DNA from 4 places in the Hafnia sp. CBA7124 genome. Region 3 is predicted to be linked to each of the others. Evidence: predicted binding sites of a transcription regulator. Region 3 holds the regulator's gene; each other region holds the start of a gene.

Region 1 (4,754 bases), 1.2 Mb from region 3:
TGACTGTGCCCATGAATTCCTCTTTTCCAATTTTACCGGACAATAACTCGATTGTAGGGAAGTTAGCGCCTGAAAAAAAGCGTGCAAAAAAAATGTTATCAATTTGTTTGATAGTGGCTAGCTATCGATTAGTAAAAATCATGGCAGCAGATAATTTTTTTTAAACCTATTCCGATAACATTCTTGCCGAGAAAGCCCCCTAATAGCGCTTCTTAGCGACGCTTATTCGTCTGTTTTGACGGTTTATTTTGTTGTCGCCTCGAAAGTCTTCTTTAGAATAGTTGGCATGTTCGTCTGATTTTGCTTCTTTTGCTTTGACAATCGCCTGTGCATTTGCGAAAACATGGATGTAGGGAAGAACTTGTCTTTGGTTTTTGTGGCTTGAAAGGCATTTAGCAGAATTTTTATCTGCTTGAAGGCAACAAATAGCCTATTGAACTAAAACAGCGCTTTCTTCTCCTGATGTAAGAAATACCGCGTATACGAAAAGAAATGTGTAGTGCTTAGATTGGCTTCAATGAGTGGCGTTAGGGATCGTGGTCTTACGATGAACCTCTATGTGCATTGATTTGGAATCAGAGCAAAGCAATTATGCGAGCCCTCGCATGTGAATTAAGTGCAATCTGCGAAAACAGATGGAGTTGAAAGCTAGCTTCGGCGGATTTATCCGGCTGTTTTCGTCATCATAAGCAATGGGAATTGCTGATTGACTGCAGGCATGGGGTTTTCGTTTGGGACAAATCCTTAACAAATTGAACTTGTTGAGGGGATGGCGAGCAGGGAAGGATATAAGAGAGACAATAAGATGGCAGACAATAAAAAGCGCCCCGGTAAAGATCTCGACCGTATCGACCGTAACATCCTGAATGAGTTGCAGAAGGATGGACGAATTTCGAACGTTGAGCTTTCAAAGCGAGTTGGCTTATCACCAACTCCATGTTTAGAACGTGTGCGTCGCCTTGAGCGTCAGGGTTTTATTCAAGGTTACACTGCGTTATTGAACCCGCACTATCTGGATGCATCCTTACTGGTATTTGTAGAAATTACCTTGAATCGTGGAGCGCCAGATGTGTTTGAACAGTTCAATACGGCTGTTCAGAAACTGGAAGAAATTCAGGAGTGTCATTTAGTTTCAGGCGATTTCGACTATCTGTTGAAAACGCGTGTGCCTGACATGTCCGCTTATCGTAAATTGCTTGGTGAGACCCTGTTACGCCTGCCTGGCGTTAATGACACCCGTACCTATGTGGTTATGGAAGAAGTCAAACAGAGCAATCGCTTGGTTATCAAAACACGATAACGGTAGCAGGTGCAAAACCTGATTAATTTGGTTACACTCCTGTGTATCTATACAGTTTCAACGCCGAGGGTAGACTCTCTCGGCGTTGTTATTGGTATGAGTTTTACTGAAATATAATATTACGTGGCAATGCGTTGTTCTAAAGCGGCAATAGGCAATAATAGTGCTATGGTGAAAAACAGGAACCTGGAGAGCCTTTCTTGAGCCAGGAATACACAGAAGAGAAGGACGTTACTCTCAAACGAATGAGCAGTGGACGTCGGTTATACGAGGCGTTACTCATCGTAGTAGCGTTGTTTTCTATTTATCTTATGGTTTCGTTGCTGAGTTTTGACCCCTCGGATCCGAGTTGGTCACAAACGGCATGGCACGAGCCTATCAATAATATCGGCGGCGCCGCAGGAGCATGGCTGGCTGATACCTTATTCTTCGTTTTCGGAGTGATGGGTTACGCCATTCCTCCCGTCATTATCGTTCTGTGCTGGTTTGCGTATCGCAAACGCGACGATAGTGGCTATGTTGATTATTTCTCTATTTCGCTCAAGCTTATCGGTATGTTGGCATTGGTGCTGGCATCGTGTGGCTTAGCGTCGCTGAACGTTGACGACCTTTACTATTTCGCCTCAGGCGGCGTGATCGGTAGCCTTCTCGCAAACGGCGTGATTCCTCTGCTGGGTAGCGTGGGCGGAACACTGCTTCTGCTGGGCGTTTGGGCGGTGGGGCTGACGCTGTTTACCGGCTGGTCTTGGCTGACGATTGCTGAAAAAATCGGTGGTGTTCTCCTCGGTGGCATGACGTTTATGAGTAATCGTTCTCGCCGCGATCGAGATGATGAATACGACTATGAAGACGATAGCCGAGAAGTGGTTACTGCCGAGCGTGAACGTTCAAAAGGTGAGGGCGCAGATGATGTATTGCTTAATACCTCCGCCGTGGAAGACGATGACGATATTCTGTTGGCTAAACCAGTAAAACAGCCTGTTGAAGCGCCTGTTGCTGATGTCGATGCTGAAGACGACGATCCTTTATTGGGTAAACTCCGTCCGTTGCACGAAGCTGAGAACTCGCTGAATGATGTGGCTCAGCCTGCAGTTACACCGACGATGGCCCCAACCGCGGCGGTTTCTGCCGTTGGTGCAGCGGTTGCCGCCGCTCAGCCGGTAGCCTCTGCTGCCACTCAGCCTATGACGTTCAGTGCTTCAGAACCCGAGCCTGTGGCGGAAATTAAGCCGAGCATGCCTCCGCTGTATTCCTTTGAAGTCCCTGAAGATAGACCGTCTAACGTGGCCAATCATTCATCTCGTCCAACGCGCTCTGCTTGGGATGATGAAGGCCCACGAATTGGCAGTTTTGAGCCTGAAACGCCTACTTCACAAATCGGGAATGCGTCATCGGGGATGAATTTCTCGGCCTCGCATTTTGATCGCGATGAATCGCCTGCGACGCCATATATTAATCCTGGCCTATCGTCGGATACGGTTCCGTTTGGTGCGGCCTCGCGTAACGATGTTGTTCCTGCAACCGTATCAACGGCTGCAGCCGCGGGCTCAATGTTTATGCCTGCGTTTAGCGCAACCGAAGACAGCAGCTTGCAGGTGAAACAAGGCGTCGGACCTGAACTGCCGCGTCCGAATCCTGTGCGTATCCCAACGCGCCGTGAGTTAGCCTCTTTAGGCATTAAACTTCCTTCACAGCGAATGGCTGAAGAGCAGGCGAAGAAAGAAGCAGAAGCTCTGCGCCAGCAAATGGTAGCCTCTCCAGAGCCGGAGCAGAAAACTGCACAGCCGATGGATGAGGAAAGCCTTGCCCTGCGTCAGGCGTTTGCCGAGCGACAGCAGCAGCGTTATGGTGAGCAACAGTATGCGCATCAGGCAGAAGATGAGCAGGCCGCTGAGATGGCGCGGTTGCAGAGCGAATTTTCTGCTCAGCAACAGCAGCGTTATCAGCCACAACCTGTCGCAGACGACCACGCATCAGCATTAAGCGGCGTGACCGCCTCGCGCAATGACCTGATGGACTTCTCTCCGGCGAAGGCGTTGAGCGAAGCAGCGGCTTCTAACCCTAATGCTTTCAGCTTTACCCCCGTTTCAGACTTAGTGGATGATGGACCTTCTGAGCCGTTATTTACTATTACGCCTGAGCAGGAAGAGAGCGCTGCGCGTGAAGATGATGCGTACGATGTTCCGTTTGGTCGCTACGATGAACCAGAACAGCCAGCGCCTGCGCAGTATGCACCGCGTCAGCAAGATCCTCGCTTTGCACCTGTGCAACAGCAGCCATCTGCGCCGCAAGCACCTCAGCCTCAATATAATCAGCATAATAGCCAGCCAGCACCGAGCGTGCAGCAAACTGCCGCGCCACAGTATGCAGCTCAAACTGCGCCAGTGCAGCAGCCTGTGGCTCAACAACCCGCTGGCCAGCATCCCGCGATGGATGGCTTAATTCACCCATTCTTGATGCGCGGTCATGAGCAGCCGCTGGAAAAACCAACTACGCCGTTGCCAACGTTGGATCTGCTCACAGAGCCTCCTGCTAACTCCGAGCCGGTTGATATGTTTGCGCTAGAGCAGGTAGGAAATCTGGTTGAATCGCGTTTGGCGGATTATCGCGTTAAAGCCGAAGTAGTCGGGATTTCGCCGGGGCCGGTAATCACCCGTTTTGAGTTAGATTTGGCGCCAGGCGTGAAAGCGGCGCGAATTTCTAACCTGTCGCGTGACTTGGCGCGTTCACTGTCTGCGGTTGCCGTGCGCGTGGTAGAAGTTATTCCGGGTAAGCCTTACGTTGGATTGGAGTTGCCAAATAAGCATCGCCAGACGGTTTATCTCAGAGAGGTTTTGGACTGCACCAAGTTCCGTGAAAGCCCTTCCCCACTGACTATCGTGCTGGGCAAAGATATTGCTGGTCAGCCTGTGATTGCCGATCTAGCAAAAATGCCTCATCTGTTGGTGGCAGGTACCACCGGCTCAGGTAAGTCAGTTGGCGTGAACGCCATGATCCTCAGCATGCTGTATAAGGCGACGCCGGATGAAGTTCGCTTCATCATGATTGACCCTAAAATGCTGGAGCTTTCGGTTTACGAAGGGATTCCACATCTGCTGACCGAAGTGGTCACCGACATGAAAGACGCCGCCAATGCGCTACGTTGGTGTGTAGGTGAGATGGAGCGTCGCTATAAGCTGATGTCGGCATTAGGCGTGCGTAACCTTGCTGGTTACAACGAACGCGTTGAACAGGCCATTGCCATGGGGCGCCCAATCCCAGATCCGTTCTGGAAGCCGGGTGACAGCATGGATATGACGCCGCCGGTATTGGAAAAACTGCCTTACATCGTGGTGTTGGTCGATGAGTTTGCCGATCTGATGATGGCCGTCGGTAAAAAAGTGGAAGAGCTGATTGCACGTTTGGCCCAAAAAGCACGTGCGGCGGGGATCCATTTGGTTCTGGCGACTCAGCG
Region 2 (4,754 bases), 870 kb from region 3:
GATATCCGGCAAGAAATGCATTTCGACCTTGATAACCCCATCGCCTTGGCAGGCTTCACAGCGTCCGCCTTTAACGTTAAAGCTAAAGCGTCCTGGGTTATAACCGCGCGCGCGTGATTCTGGAACGCCTGCAAACAACTCGCGTACCGGCGTAAAGATGCCGGTATAGGTTGCTGGGTTCGAGCGTGGCGTACGGCCGATTGGGCTTTGGTCAATATCGATAACTTTATCGAAATGTTCCATTCCTTCCACCGCGCGATAAGGCGCAGGTTCCGCGAGCGTTGCACCGTTTAGCTGGGTTTGCGCAATCGGGAACAGGGTGTCGTTAATCAGCGTGGATTTACCGGAGCCGGAAACGCCGGTGATACAGGTGAAAAGACCGACAGGCAGCGTTAGCGTAACGTCCTTCAGGTTGTTTCCGCTGGCGCCAATCAGCTTAAGCACTTTGGTGGCATCGGCAGGAACGCGTTCCGCAGGTACCGCGATTTCACGCTTGCCGCTAAGGAACTGGCCGGTCAGAGATTCAGGCACCGCCATAATCTCATCCACGGAGCCTTGAGCAACCACTTCACCACCGTGCACGCCCGCGCCTGGGCCGATATCAATGACGTAATCTGCTGCGCGAATGGCATCTTCATCATGCTCCACCACAATCACGGTGTTACCCAGATTGCGCAGGTGGATCAAGGTTTCCAGAAGTCGTTCGTTGTCGCGCTGATGGAGGCCGATTGAAGGCTCATCCAGTACGTACATCACACCAACCAGACCTGCGCCGATCTGACTCGCCAAGCGAATGCGCTGCGCTTCACCGCCGGACAGTGTTTCGGCAGAGCGAGACAAGCTTAAATAGTTCAGGCCCACGTTAACCAAGAACTTCAGGCGGTCGCCGATTTCCTTCAGGATTTTTTCGGCAATCTGGGCACGCTGGCCCTGTAGTTTAAGATCGCGGAAGAACGTTAGAGCATCGCCAATACTAAGATCTGAAATCACAGGTAGCGTAGTGTTCTCAACGAATACATGACGTGCTTCTTCACGTAAACGGGTGCCGTGGCACGATGCGCATGAACGGTTGCTGATAAATTTTGACAGCTCTTCGCGTACCGCAGAAGATTCCGTTTCTTTGTAGCGACGCTCCATATTGTGCAATACGCCTTCAAACGGATGGTTGCGTACCGTAATGTCGCCGCGGTCATTGATATATTTAAACTCAATCGACTCTTTGCCGGAGCCATACAGCACGGCTTTCTGCGTTTTAGCATCCAAACTACCGAATGGCGCTTCCACATCAAAATGATAATGATCTGCTAACGATTTCAGCATTTGGAAATAGTAGAAGTTACGGCGATCCCAGCCGCGAATTGCGCCGCCGGCCAGTGACAGCTCGGCGTTTTGCACCACGCGATCGGGATCGAAATATTGCTGCACCCCCAAACCATCACAGGTTGGGCAAGCGCCAGCCGGGTTGTTGAACGAGAACAACCGTGGTTCAAGCTCACGCATGCTGTAGCCACAAATTGGGCAGGCAAAGTTAGCGGAAAACAGAAGCTCAGGCGCTTTATCGTCATCCATATCGGCAACAATGGCGCTGCCGCCAGACAGCTCTAGCGCGGTTTCAAAAGATTCCGCCAAGCGTTGAGCCATGTCATCACGCACTTTGAAACGATCGACCACAACTTCAATGCTGTGTTTTTTCTGAAGCTCCAGCTTAGGAGGATCGGAAAGATCGCAGACCTCGCCGTCGATACGGGCGCGGATGTAGCCCTGTGCCGCCAGATTTTCCAGCGTTTTAGTATGCTCACCTTTGCGATCTTTGACGATCGGTGCCAGCAGCATCAGACGTTTGCCTTCTGGCTGCGTCAGTACGTTATCAACCATTTGGCTAACGGTTTGTGCGGCTAAGGGAACATCATGATCCGGGCAGCGTGGCTCACCAACGCGGGCAAACAGCAGACGCAGATAATCATGGATTTCAGTGATTGTCCCCACTGTTGAACGCGGGTTATGCGAAGTAGATTTCTGCTCAATGGAAATTGCCGGAGATAGACCTTCAATGTGGTCAACGTCTGGCTTTTCCATCAAAGAAAGAAACTGACGCGCATAGGCAGACAACGATTCGACATACCGACGCTGACCTTCAGCATACAGCGTATCAAACGCCAGAGAGGACTTGCCTGAGCCTGACAGACCGGTCACAACAATCAGCTTGTCGCGAGGAATGATCAGATTGATATTTTTCAGGTTGTGGGTGCGAGCACCCCGTATTTCTATTTTATCCATTAACGACTTCCCGGATGAAGAACCCATCTCATTAGGCTTACCTACCGCAGTTTGCTGATAAATCGTACACAGCGGGCAACAGCGGAGTACCTATTGGGATAGGCTCTGGATAATCTTAGTACAGCGTTGTGCTCTCGGTCGGTAAAATGGGCTGAGACCAGTAACGGCGCGGTCTGCTGCAATATTTAGCCAGTTTAGGAGTACACAACGATGCTTGAAACGATCAATTATGGCACAATAAAACCTGAATGAATATCCAGTATATAAATGCAAAATTGTTCTATGCTTAAACAATTAAGGAATCCACTTCACAGAAGCGAACAGTGATGCTGTTAGGGCTCTGGCGTGATAGAATTAACGGTTTAGACTACGCGCTATAATTATTTTGAGTGCGTACAAATTTACTTCATCAGGAGAATCGAAATGGCCAGCAGAGGCGTTAACAAAGTGATTCTTGTCGGGAATCTGGGTCAAGATCCAGAAGTCCGTTATATGCCGAATGGTGGTGCTGTAGCCAATATTACTCTGGCCACCTCCGAGACTTGGCGCGACAAGCAAACCGGCGAACAGAAAGAAAAAACCGAATGGCACCGTGTAGTGTTGTTTGGCAAGCTGGCAGAGGTTGCAGGTGAATATCTGCGCAAAGGTTCTCAGGTTTACATCGAAGGTGCTTTGCAGACCCGTAAGTGGACCGATCAGGCTGGCGTTGAAAAATACACCACTGAAATCGTCGTAAACGTTGGCGGCACCATGCAAATGCTGGGTGGACGTCAAGGCGGCGGCGCTCCTATGGGCGGCGGTCAGGCACAAGGGCAGCAGGGCGGTTGGGGTCAGCCTCAGCAGCCACAGGGCAATCAGTTTAGCGGCGGTTCTCAGCCAGCGGCTCGCCCACAGAATGCACCGGCAGCTCAGCCACAAAGCAATGAACCTCCAATGGATTTCGATGACGATATTCCATTCTGATTTCTGTTAAAGAAATCAGCTCATAGCCCTGCATTGCGGGGCTTTTTTTTGAGTGGAAATCGAGATTTAACTCTTTCTCGGGTTTGGTTTTAGGGAGAAGGCAATGATTAGACGTATTTCATGGATTGCTGGCGCAGGCTCATGGCTGCTGCCGCTGGTATTGCTGCTGTGGCAATGGATGGCAGAAGGGCAGCATCAAGCAACGGTATCGCCAGAAGCTTATAATGCATGGAAGATGTCGGTGCTGTTTGCCGATTTTAGCTTTGCCGGTGCTCTGTCTTTGCTGGCGGTGCTGCTGGGGGCGATGGCGCTAGCCAAAACGAAAGAGGACGAGGTTTTGCATCCGGGCAAGCGCATGCTGGAATTACTGATTTTAGCTCTGCCGATGATGTTGTGCCTGTTCCTTATGGGCATGTTGTTGGTTCACGGTTAACACGACCTGCGCATTGGCTATCGTGCCAAATGTGGAATGTGGGCAAGCCCCTGCACAGCTTTAGCGCAAGGGGCTCAGTGCCTACAATGACGTGAGTTCGTATTTTTTGATTTTCCGATACAGCGTTGCGATACCAATGCCAAGTTCGTCTGCGGCCTGTTTTTTATTATTGTGGCGGCTTAGCGCTTCGCGGATCATCTGCCGCTCCATGTCTTCAAGCCCTGTTGCGCCGTGCTCTTCGCACGCTGCCGCGCTTTGATAGGGGACATCTTCTCTATAGCTGCGTATCACCTGCCCATTGACCAAATTCGGAGGCAGCAGCGAGATATCAATCACTTCTCCGCTTGGAACCACGTTAATCAAATATTCCATCAAATTGCTGAGTTCGCGCACGTTGCCCGGCCAGCGGTAAAGCTTGAGCAAAGACATTACTTCTGGCGCCATGCCGGGATAAACAATCCCGATACGTTTGGTATGCAAATTTAAAAAATAATGCACTAGGAGCTCAATATCACCTTGGCGCTCACGCAGCGGTGGTAGCGTCATAGGAATAACGTTCAAGCGATAGTAGAGGTCTTCGCGGAATTTTCCGTCGGCAATGTATTGCTCAAGATTTTGGTTAGTCGCGGAAATAATTCGGATATCTACAGGGATTGGCTTACTGGAACCAATCGGTTGGACCTCACGGGATTCAATCGCACGCAGTAGTTTAGCCTGCAGCGTCAGGGGCATATCTCCGATTTCATCTAAAAAAAGCGTGCCATTGTTAGCCGCCTGAATCAGGCCTATTTTCCCATTCGCCGAAGCACCGGTGAATGCGCCTTTCACATAGCCAAATAATTCACTTTCTAGCAGTTGGTCTGGAATAGCTGCGCAGTTGATGGCAATAAATGGTTTGTTATTACGATCGCTCAGTTGATGTATAGCACGCGCCACCACTTCTTTACCGGTTCCACTTTCACCAACCACGAGAATGCTGGATGGACTGGGGGCAACGCGGGTGATCAGACGCTTTAAAGTACGAATTGGGCGACATTCCCCAACTAAATGTTCAATGCGTGGATCGTCAGGATTAAAATCA
Region 3 (4,754 bases):
AATTGTTGTGATTTGTTGCATATTAATAACGTTTTATTTTCAATTGCTCGGCGCAACGCTTTAATCTTATTCGTATATATTTTTGCGTTGACGGAGTGATCGTAAGGAGTATTAAGGCGGGAAATCTTGACCTATTTCACAAAGAGTTATCAGAATTAAATAGACTTAATGGTTTTTATTTCCTTAATTATTTTTATTTGCATAAATAACGTGGTTTTTATTTGTTTAATTGATTTAATCCGTAGAATCTGCAACGATCTAATCCATAGTGGGTAGAAAGTAAGGAAACATATTCATTACATTTCCCTGATGCTAGCCCATCTTTTCATCGTAAAAAAGAGGAAATATCGATGTTTGGCAAACCAAATGTTAAAGAGTTTAGGTTTTTTAGCCGCATCGCATTTCCTTTACGAATATTTCTTTTATTACTTCTAGTCTCAACATTATTGGTTGCCGCGCTGGGGAAATATTTATCCGCCTCTTTTGAAGATTATCTCAGTAATCATGTCCGTGATATGGCTATGAATCAGGCCAAAATCATTGCTTCAATTGATAGTGTTGTCACGGCGGTGAAAAATAGAGATACCAAACGTCTTGCTATCATCGCCAATAAATTAGGTACCGGTTCGGATTTTGACTATGTTGTTATCGGGGATAAAAATTCTATCCGCTTATATCATCCTAATCCGGCCAAGATTGGCCTTCCAATGCAGTGGAGCAAACCCGGTGCACTGGAGCGTGGAGAAAGTTATTTCATTACCGGTAAAGGCTCTATCGGTATGGCAATGCGCGCGAAAACGCCGATTTTTGATGAGCAGGGCAAAATTATTGGCGTTGTTTCACTGGGCTATTTGGTCAGCAAAATAGATAGCTGGCGGCTAGATTTTTTACTGCCTTTAGCGGGCGTGTTTGTCCTGATTCTGATTATCTTGATGTTGCTATCGTGGATGTTTGCCTCGCATATTCGTCGGCAAATGTTAGGAATGGAACCGCGCCAAATAGCACGCGTGGTTCGCCAGCAAGATGCGCTGTTTGGCTCCGTGTATGAGGGACTTATTGCGGTCGATCCCGATGGCTTGATTACTGCGATCAACCGAAATGCGCGCAAAATGCTTGGGTTAAGCTCGCCGGGAAGACAATGGCTGGGAAAACCTATTGAAGAGGTTGTTGATCCTGCGGGCTTTTTCACGGAACAGATTGAAGAAAAGCGGCAGGATGTGATTTGCACGTTTAATGGCTTGAGCGTCATTGCTAACCGTGCGGCCATACATTTCGGCGATGAGCTATTGGGTGCCATTATTAGTTTCCGTAGCAAAGACGAAATTAGCACGCTTAACGCCCAGCTCACGCAGATAAAACAGTATGTTGAAAGCCTGCGCACGTTGCGCCATGAGCATCTTAACTGGATGTCGACGCTCAACGGACTGTTACAAATGAAAGAATATGATCGTGCGTTGGCAATGGTAAAAGGTGAGTCACAGGCGCAGCAGCAGCTGATTGATAGTTTAAGAGGTTCTTTTGACGATCGTCAGGTTGCAGGGCTGCTTTTTGGCAAAGCGCAGCGCGCTCGTGAGCTGGGGCTGACGTTTAATTTGGTTGAAGGCAGCCAGCTACGTCAGTTGCCTGAGGGTCTTGATAGCACTGAGTTTGCGGCTATCGTGGGTAATCTACTCGACAATGCTTTTGATGCTAGCCTGAAGAATTCGCAGGGTAATAAAACCGTCGAGCTGTACCTTAGCGACGAGGGCGAGGATGTGATCGTGGAAGTAGCCGATCAAGGATGTGGCGTTCCTGAGTCTTTACGTGAGGCTATTTTTGAGCAAGGGGTAAGCACCAAAACAGAAGACGCCGGTGAGCATGGCATCGGACTGTATCTGATTGCCAGCTACGTTGGCCGCTGTGGTGGTGTGATTACGTTAGAAGACAATGAACCTTGTGGAACTTTATTTTCCGTATTTATTCCGAAAGTGAAAAAGACTTATGACACAACCAATAACGATTCTGATTGTTGAAGACGAGACTCCGCTCGCAGAGATGCATGCGGAGTTTATTCGCCATTTCCACGGCTGTGGTCAGGTATGGTTGGCGGGAAATCTTGCTCAGGCCAGAATGATGATTGAGCGATTCAAACCCGATTTGATCTTGCTGGATAACTATTTGCCCGATGGCAAAGGCATCACGCTATTGCACGAATTAACTCAGGCGCGTTTCCCTGGTGGTGTGGTATTCACCACCGCGGCAAGTGATATGGATACGGTGTCAGAGGCGGTGCGGTGCGGCGTATTCGACTATTTAGTGAAGCCGATTGCCTACGAGCGCTTGGGGCAAACGCTTGAGCGCTACCATGTACGCAAGCGGATGCTTGCTAACAGCGATAGCGCCAGCCAGCGTCAGATTGATGATATGTTCAATGCCTATGCACGTGGCGAGCAGAAAGAAGAGTTGCCAGTTGGCATTGATGCGTTGACCTTAGATAAGGTGCAGAAGTTATTTGCCGATCCGGATGCGCGTCATACCGCTGAAACCGTTGCACAAGAGCTTAAGCTAAGCCGAACAACGGCACGGCGCTACTTAGAGTTTTGCGCGGGCCGCCATCTGATTATGGCTGAAATTGTGTATGGAAAAGTTGGCCGCCCACAGCGAACCTATAGAGCGCCAGAAACGGCCAAAAATGGCTGATGAATGGGCTGATTATTGATGGGTAGCTGGCTGAAAATACAAAAAACACATGCTTAATGCCGATCAGATGCGCTACGGCTCAATCTTTATGTATTTCACGGTTTCAAAATGGTCGCTACCTGTATATACTCACAGCAAAACTGTATAAACAAACAGGTGGTGGAATGAAAGCACTTACAGCCAGACAGCAGGAAGTCTACGATCTGATTCGTGACCATATTGAACAAACTGGCATGCCGCCAACCCGCGCTGAAATTGCTCAGCGCTTGGGATTCCGCTCTCCTAATGCGGCAGAAGAACATTTAAAAGCGTTGCAGCGTAAGGGCGTTATCGAGATCGTTTCCGGCGCTTCTCGTGGTATTCGTCTTTTGATGGAAGATGAAACGGGCCTGCCTTTAATTGGCCGCGTGGCAGCCGGTGAGCCCCTGTTAGCGCAAGAACATATTGAAGGCCATTATCAAGTGGATCCTGCTTTGTTTAAGCCAAATGCAGATTTCTTACTACGCGTTAACGGCATGTCGATGCGCGATATCGGCATTTTAGACGGTGATTTGCTGGCCGTGCATAAAACTCAGGATGTGCGTAATGGCCAGGTTGTGGTTGCGCGTATCGAAGATGAGGTGACGGTTAAACGTCTGAAAAAACAAGGCAATATTGTTCAGCTGTTGCCAGAAAACAGCGACTTCGAGCCTATCGTTGTTGACCTGCGTGAGCAAAACTTCACGATCGAAGGTTTAGCGGTAGGCGTTATTCGCAACGGCGACTGGATCTAAAACTTCGCCTGTTGTGTTTGACATCACACCGATAGATTAAGCCCCTTAATTGGGGCTTTTTTATGCGGCATATTTGTTCATGACTGCAGCCTCTTTGTGTTGAGATAACGGATAGCTCATCTGGAATGAATTCAAAAAAATGAAAATGCTTACACCAACCGATAAGGCGCTGTGGATCCTCGCACTACCGATGATCCTTTCGAATATCTCTGTTCCGCTATTAGGGCTAGTCGATACCGCGGTGATTGGGCACTTGGATAGCCCTGTTTATCTTGGTGGCGTAGCCGTTGGCGCGATGGCGACGTCATTCTTATTTATGCTGCTGCTGTTTTTGCGCATGAGCACGACGGGACTGACTGCGCAAGCATTCGGTGCAGGGGACAAAACGGCGCTGGCTCGTGCGTTGGTGCAGCCGATGCTCTTAGCGTTGCTGGCAGGGTTCGCTATTATTGCGCTGCGGCAGCCTTTGATTAACGGCGTGCTGCGAATTGTTGGCGGTCATGAGGATGTGCTGGAGCAGGCTCGTCTATTTATGCAGATTCGCTGGCTTGGTGCTCCTGCGACGCTGGCAAACCTTGTTATTCTTGGCTGGCTGTTAGGCGTTCAATATGCCCGTGCGCCGGTTATATTGCTGGTTGTGGGCAACGTTATTAACATCACGCTGGACCTGTGGTTTGTTGTTGGGTTGGGCTGGAAGGTGCCTGGTGCAGCAAGTGCCACGGTGATTGCCGACTATGCGACCTTTTTATTGGGGCTCGGTCTGATTTGGCACGTGATGAAACTGCGCGGTCTGCATCTGGAATATTTCCGTAATGCGTGGCGTGGGAACCTTCGCCGTCTGTTGGCGTTAAATCGCGATATCATGCTGCGTTCTTTGTTGCTGCAATTATGCTTTTCATCGCTGACGATTCTGGGTGCCAGAATGGGAAGTGAAGTGGTGGCGGTGAATGCGGTACTGATGAATTTGCTGACGTTTACCGCCTACGCGCTAGATGGTTTTGCTTATGCAGTGGAAGCCCATTCAGGGCAGGCCTATGGTGCACGCGACGGTCGTAAACTGCAGAAAATTTGGCATTCTGCCTGTCGGCAGGCGGGTATTGTGGCGGTATTTTTTGCCATGTTATATGCCGTATTTGGCCAACAAATCATCCAGATATTAACCTCGTTGCCAGAAGTACAATCGTTGGCATTACACTATCTGCCATGGCAAATTGTTTTACCACTGCTGGGCGTATGGTGTTACCTGCTGGATGGCATGTTTATCGGTGCGACGCGCGGTGCTGAAATGCGCAATAGCATGGC
Region 4 (4,754 bases), 2.1 Mb from region 3:
CCAGAACAAAAAAATATTGGGGTCGGCGCTGCGATGGGGGGGCCACTGGTGTTAGCGACTCTGGCCTATGCTGTGGTTGGATTAGCGCTGATTTGCCATCATCGGCGTTCCAATCGAAAGAGCGCCAAAATCCGGGCCGATTATGCGCGTATGAGCCATGATCAGGCTGCATTTCTCGCCGTATTTTTTGTTAAAGTTGCGTTAGGCCTGATTGTTTTTACTTTGAAGCCATGGTTGGGCGTTTTATTTCTCGTGGCCTATGCGCTCTATGTTTGGCGGGAAATCAGGAATAGCGATACTGCACCTGAAGAAGAAATGATTGAACCGCTCAAAATTCGGCCCTCAGCAATTGAGCCGCCAATGGGTTGGATTGTGCTGCAAATTGTTTTATCACTGATCGTTATCGCGACAGCTTCTCATATTTTTATCAGCCAGCTTGAGAATATAGGAACTATCATGCATTGGCCCCCGCACTTAGTCGCTTTATTTCTGAGCCCCGTAGCGACCGAACTACCCGAAATAATGAATGCGCTGATTTGGGTGCGTCAGGGCAAAGAGCGTTTAGCTCTGGCTAATATTTCGGGGGCGATGATGATTCAAGCAACCATTCCCAGCGCGCTAGGCTTATTTTTCACACCGTGGTTGTTTGATGGTCCGTTGTTAGTCGCTGGAATAGTGACCGCCTTGGCTATTGTTTATCTCTGGCACGTTTTTCGTCGAGGTATTGCTGATGGACGTGCATTAATCATTGTCAGTGGAGGGTATGCGCTATTTGTGCTATTGGTATTCGGCTATGTCGCGTAGCGATCGTTATTGACTGACTATACGCCGGAGTAAATTTGAAACTCCGGCGTTTATATGGTTATACAAAGTATAAAATCATATTCGGATGGCAGTTGTGAGCTTAAAAAATAGATTTCCCTAATTTTACTTCATTTGACCATAGTTTTTTATAGGCCCACTTATCGTTTGATCTGCCGATGCTAAAAATAAACTCTTTATTTTTCTGCTGGCAAAGATTACGTGCTTCACTGATATTAGCGAAAAGCAAAAGGCTCCCGACACTAAAATCTTTTATCGTTGTATCAATCCCACCATTGTGATCGTCAAAATAAATCCAGTTGTTGCATTCTGCCTGATAAATTAAGTCGTAAGCACAGGGTTCGCCCTTATAGAATAAAACGTTACCAAAAATCATTGTTCGGATTGACTCTATAAATTCAGCAAGTTCTGTGATATCGCTGTGATTATGTTGACTCCCCCAACGCATACCAGATAATTTGAGGTAAATTGCACTGAGTTGCTCGCTGCTAAAGGAGGAAGCGGAAACGACTTCTCCGCCATTTTTGAGAAACTTGTTCATATCAGATTGTCTTTTCTTATTCGTTTTCTTAGAAAATGAATCTTTAACAAGACATATTGATCGCCGGTTTAATACGCCATAGGTGAAGTTAAGGAATTGTTTTTTATGTCTAATAGAGAGTTCTTTCGATTTTGCAGGTAGATAGAAACTTCCTAAATCTGGTGAGATTGGGAGAATAATATTCTCAAATATAACTGGGATTTTCTTGTGCGGATGGATAATTTCCCCACACTTATCAGTGAAGTATGCACCAACGATTTTTCCATTCGCTTCTTTATGAAAAAACTGAATTTGATTGGGGGCTCTATCTTCCAATATTTTTAATACTAAAGGATGGTTGCATACACTCCCGCCAAATTCACGATAAGCCTGGCAATAAATCTCATAGCTGGATGATTTCCACCCTAATAATTTTGCTGGTAACATGTTGCGATTTTCCAAAATAACTCGGTTTACTTTTCGCAAATTTACCAATGTGTTCCTCAATATTGATTAAACCACATTGCGTTATTAAGCAGATCGTATGCTAGATACCTGAATAGGGAGTTCATATTATCTTTTGGACTCAATAGCCATATATTTTCAGGTAAGCTGGCTAAGAATAAAATTAAGCCCGAAGAAATATAATTCTTTCCAAATCAGAACTTTCCCGTATAGAACTGCCGATCTGGAGAGTAGGCACTTTTCATTCTTAAAATCACGCATTATACTGTATGCATATACAGTTATTGGTTTAATGTTATGAAATTCTATCCTGCTTGTTTGAGCGAGCCTTCGGCACCACTTCCGTTGTACGCAGACTGCGTGCCCGCGGGTTTTCCAAGTCCCGCGGCTGACTACATTGATAAACCGATCAATTTAAATGAGCTACTTATTGCTCATCCGGCATCAACCTATTTTGTGCGTGTTTCTGGTGACTCAATGACGGGGGCGGGGATCTTTGATGGCTCACTGCTGCTGGTGGATTCAAGCATGAGGCCTAAGCATAACGACATTATCATTGCGTGCCTCGGCGGTGAGTTCACGGTAAAGCGTTATGTAACCCGTCCTAGGATCATGCTGCTTGCCGAAAATCCAGAGTATTCAGCGATCGAATTCAGTGAGGGCGAAGTGCTTGAGACATTCGGGGTCGTTAAGTTTGTGATCAACGAGGCGCGCTAATGTTCGCCCTTGTTGATGTGAATAGTTTTTATGCCAGCTGCGAGGCGGTATTTCGCCCCGATTTGCATGGTAAGCCAATAGTTGTTCTTTCAAATAACGATGGTTGTGTCATTGCGCGTTCTGCGGAGGCTAAACAACTCGGAGTGACCATGGGGGCACCTTATTTCAAGCAGCGGAGGCTGTTTGAGCAATATGGCGTACATGTTTTTAGCAGTAATTATTCACTTTATGGCGATATGAGCCAGAGAGTGATGTTATTGCTTGAGGCTATGGTTCCGCGTGTTGAAGTGTATTCCATCGATGAGGCATTTATGGATCTGCGTGGCGTCAGCCATTGCCATAACCTTGAAGCGTTTGGGCACGAAGTTCGTGAACAAATTAAGCGGGGGACTCACCTGGATGTGGGTATAGGTATTGCCCCAACAAAAACGTTGGCTAAATTGGCTAACCATGCGGCAAAACAGTGGCCGCAAACTGCGGGCGTTGTAGATTTGTCTAACAAGCTTAGGCAACGCAAGTTGATGGCACTGATGCCTGTTGAAGAGGTGTGGGGCGTTGGTAGGCAGATATCAAAATCGCTTAGAACGCAGGGTATTGATACGGCGCTGAAGTTGGCTGAGATGGATTTGGCCTATGTTCGCCGTAACTACACCGTCGTTCTTGAAAGAACCGTGCGGGAGCTGCGTGGTGAATCATGCTTAAATATTGAAGATGCTGCATTGGCGAAACAGCAGATTGTATGTAGCCGTAGTTTTGGCGAACGTATTACAGAATATCAAGATCTGAAGGAAGCTATCTGCAGCTATGCAGAAAGGGCCGCAGAGAAACTACGGGGCGAAAGGCAGTTTTGTAAACATGTGAGTACTTTTATTAAAACGTCGCCATTTGCTGCGCATGAAATGCATTACAACAATTTAGCGTCGGCTCGGTTAGAAATACCCACTAATGATACTCGAGACATCATTAAACACGCATTGATTTGCTTAGATCACATTTGGAAGCCTGATAAACGCTACCAAAAGGGCGGAGTTATGCTCGGGGATTTCTACGATCACGGCATTTCGCAATTGAATCTGTTCGATGAGTTTAACCCTAAGCCTAATAGTGAAGCTCTGATGAAAGTGCTCGACGAAATAAATAATAAAGGACGTAGCAAGGTGTGGTTTGCTGGGCAGGGAATAAAAAGGGATTGGCAGATGAAACGCAACATGCTGTCTCCAGCGTATACCACACGGTTTAGCGAATTGCCGATTGTGATGGCACATTAGAAAAGTCGCTGTTCCGTGGGGGGGCTAATATCAACACAATGCCTTGATATTGGCTCAATTGGGCAGCACTCCACCGTGCATTAAAACATACATAATGTGAATAATTTGATGTAGATCATTCATATTTGTTGATGGTATGTTACTGTAAGGATTCATAATGAGCATGGAGTGTTATATGAAAAAAGTTATTTTAGCTACTGCCCTTGCTTTCTCAATGACGGCATTCAGTGCCGCTGCGGCAGATTTGATTTCTAAGGATGAAGCCCATCATTTCAAATATGAGTATATTGGAAATGTGTCTGTAGGCGCGACTAACGGTGAAGTGGGTTCTCCTTCCGACCTACATAAACGGTTATCAAAACTGGCTGATGAAAAGGGTGGGAAATACTACGTGATTATTGCAGCCCGTGAGCATGGCCCAAACTTTGAAGCGGTAGCTGAAGTTTTTAAATAAATAAAATGAATAAAAGGCTACTTTATAGTAGCCTTTTTACATAACGGCCCTCGCGATTACGAGCAAGCCTGCTGAAATCATGTCTGGTAATCAATTTATTACACTCGGATTTTCTACACATTAGCTCATTTTATTTTTTTAACAGCGAAGATGAGTGCGTTTTTACGTTCAACAACATGTTTGAATAATCCTAAAGTCATACCGAATATCCCTCCATGAACGCCTATATCTGCTCAGGTTACCTGCGTGCGCTGAAAATGAGTTGCGGCTTTGATCCCAGACTTTTATAACCTATCTTCAAATATTCTTAAAAAAAACTGTACAATAGCAGGACGCGAAAAACACCAGCCATAGATAATATGGATAGTAACTAAAATGTAATCAAGGTGATGGAATGCTTGAGCTATTTGATGTCAGTTACGAAGAACTGAATGGGGTCCGTTCTGATGAACTCTATCGACTGAGAAAAAAAACGTTCAGTGACCGGTTGGGATGGGATGTTGTCTGC

Evidence for each region. The regulator LexA, encoded in region 3, represses DNA repair genes until DNA is damaged. The targets are predictions, from matches to a motif close to TNCTGTATGTACATACAGNA.
Region 1: a site for LexA is predicted at 1,338-1,357, ahead of CPY98_RS07400 (DNA translocase FtsK 4TM domain-containing protein). Genes of this name have one in related genera too.
Region 2: a site for LexA is predicted at 2,520-2,539, ahead of uvrA (excinuclease ABC subunit UvrA). Genes of this name have one in related genera too.
Region 4: a site for LexA is predicted at 2,071-2,090, ahead of umuD (translesion error-prone DNA polymerase V autoproteolytic subunit). Genes of this name have one in related genera too.

Annotation. Positions count from the first base shown of each region.
Region 1 is NZ_AP017469.1:1,593,319-1,598,072, forward strand. Features, by position in the region: gene trxB (thioredoxin-disulfide reductase) at 1-13, opposite strand, end outside; gene lrp (leucine-responsive transcriptional regulator Lrp) at 806-1,300, shown strand; gene CPY98_RS07400 (DNA translocase FtsK 4TM domain-containing protein) at 1,501-4,754, shown strand, end outside.
Region 2 is NZ_AP017469.1:4,095,061-4,099,814, reverse strand. Features, by position in the region: gene uvrA (excinuclease ABC subunit UvrA) at 1-2,277, opposite strand, end outside; gene CPY98_RS18530 (single-stranded DNA-binding protein) at 2,701-3,240, shown strand; gene CPY98_RS18525 (hypothetical protein) at 3,344-3,673, shown strand; gene CPY98_RS18520 (sigma-54-dependent Fis family transcriptional regulator) at 3,755-4,754, opposite strand, start outside.
Region 3 is NZ_AP017469.1:381,086-385,839, forward strand. Features, by position in the region: gene dpiB (sensor histidine kinase DpiB) at 351-2,012, shown strand; gene dpiA (two-component response regulator DpiA) at 1,981-2,679, shown strand; gene lexA (transcriptional repressor LexA) at 2,844-3,452, shown strand; gene dinF (MATE family efflux transporter DinF) at 3,592-4,754, shown strand, end outside.
Region 4 is NZ_AP017469.1:2,470,695-2,475,448, reverse strand. Features, by position in the region: gene CPY98_RS11460 (sodium:calcium antiporter) at 1-804, shown strand, start outside; gene CPY98_RS11455 (GNAT family N-acetyltransferase) at 905-1,789, opposite strand; gene umuD (translesion error-prone DNA polymerase V autoproteolytic subunit) at 2,105-2,524, shown strand; gene umuC (translesion error-prone DNA polymerase V subunit UmuC) at 2,524-3,792, shown strand; gene CPY98_RS11440 (DUF1471 domain-containing protein) at 3,968-4,246, shown strand; gene CPY98_RS11435 (acyl-homoserine-lactone synthase) at 4,641-4,754, shown strand, end outside.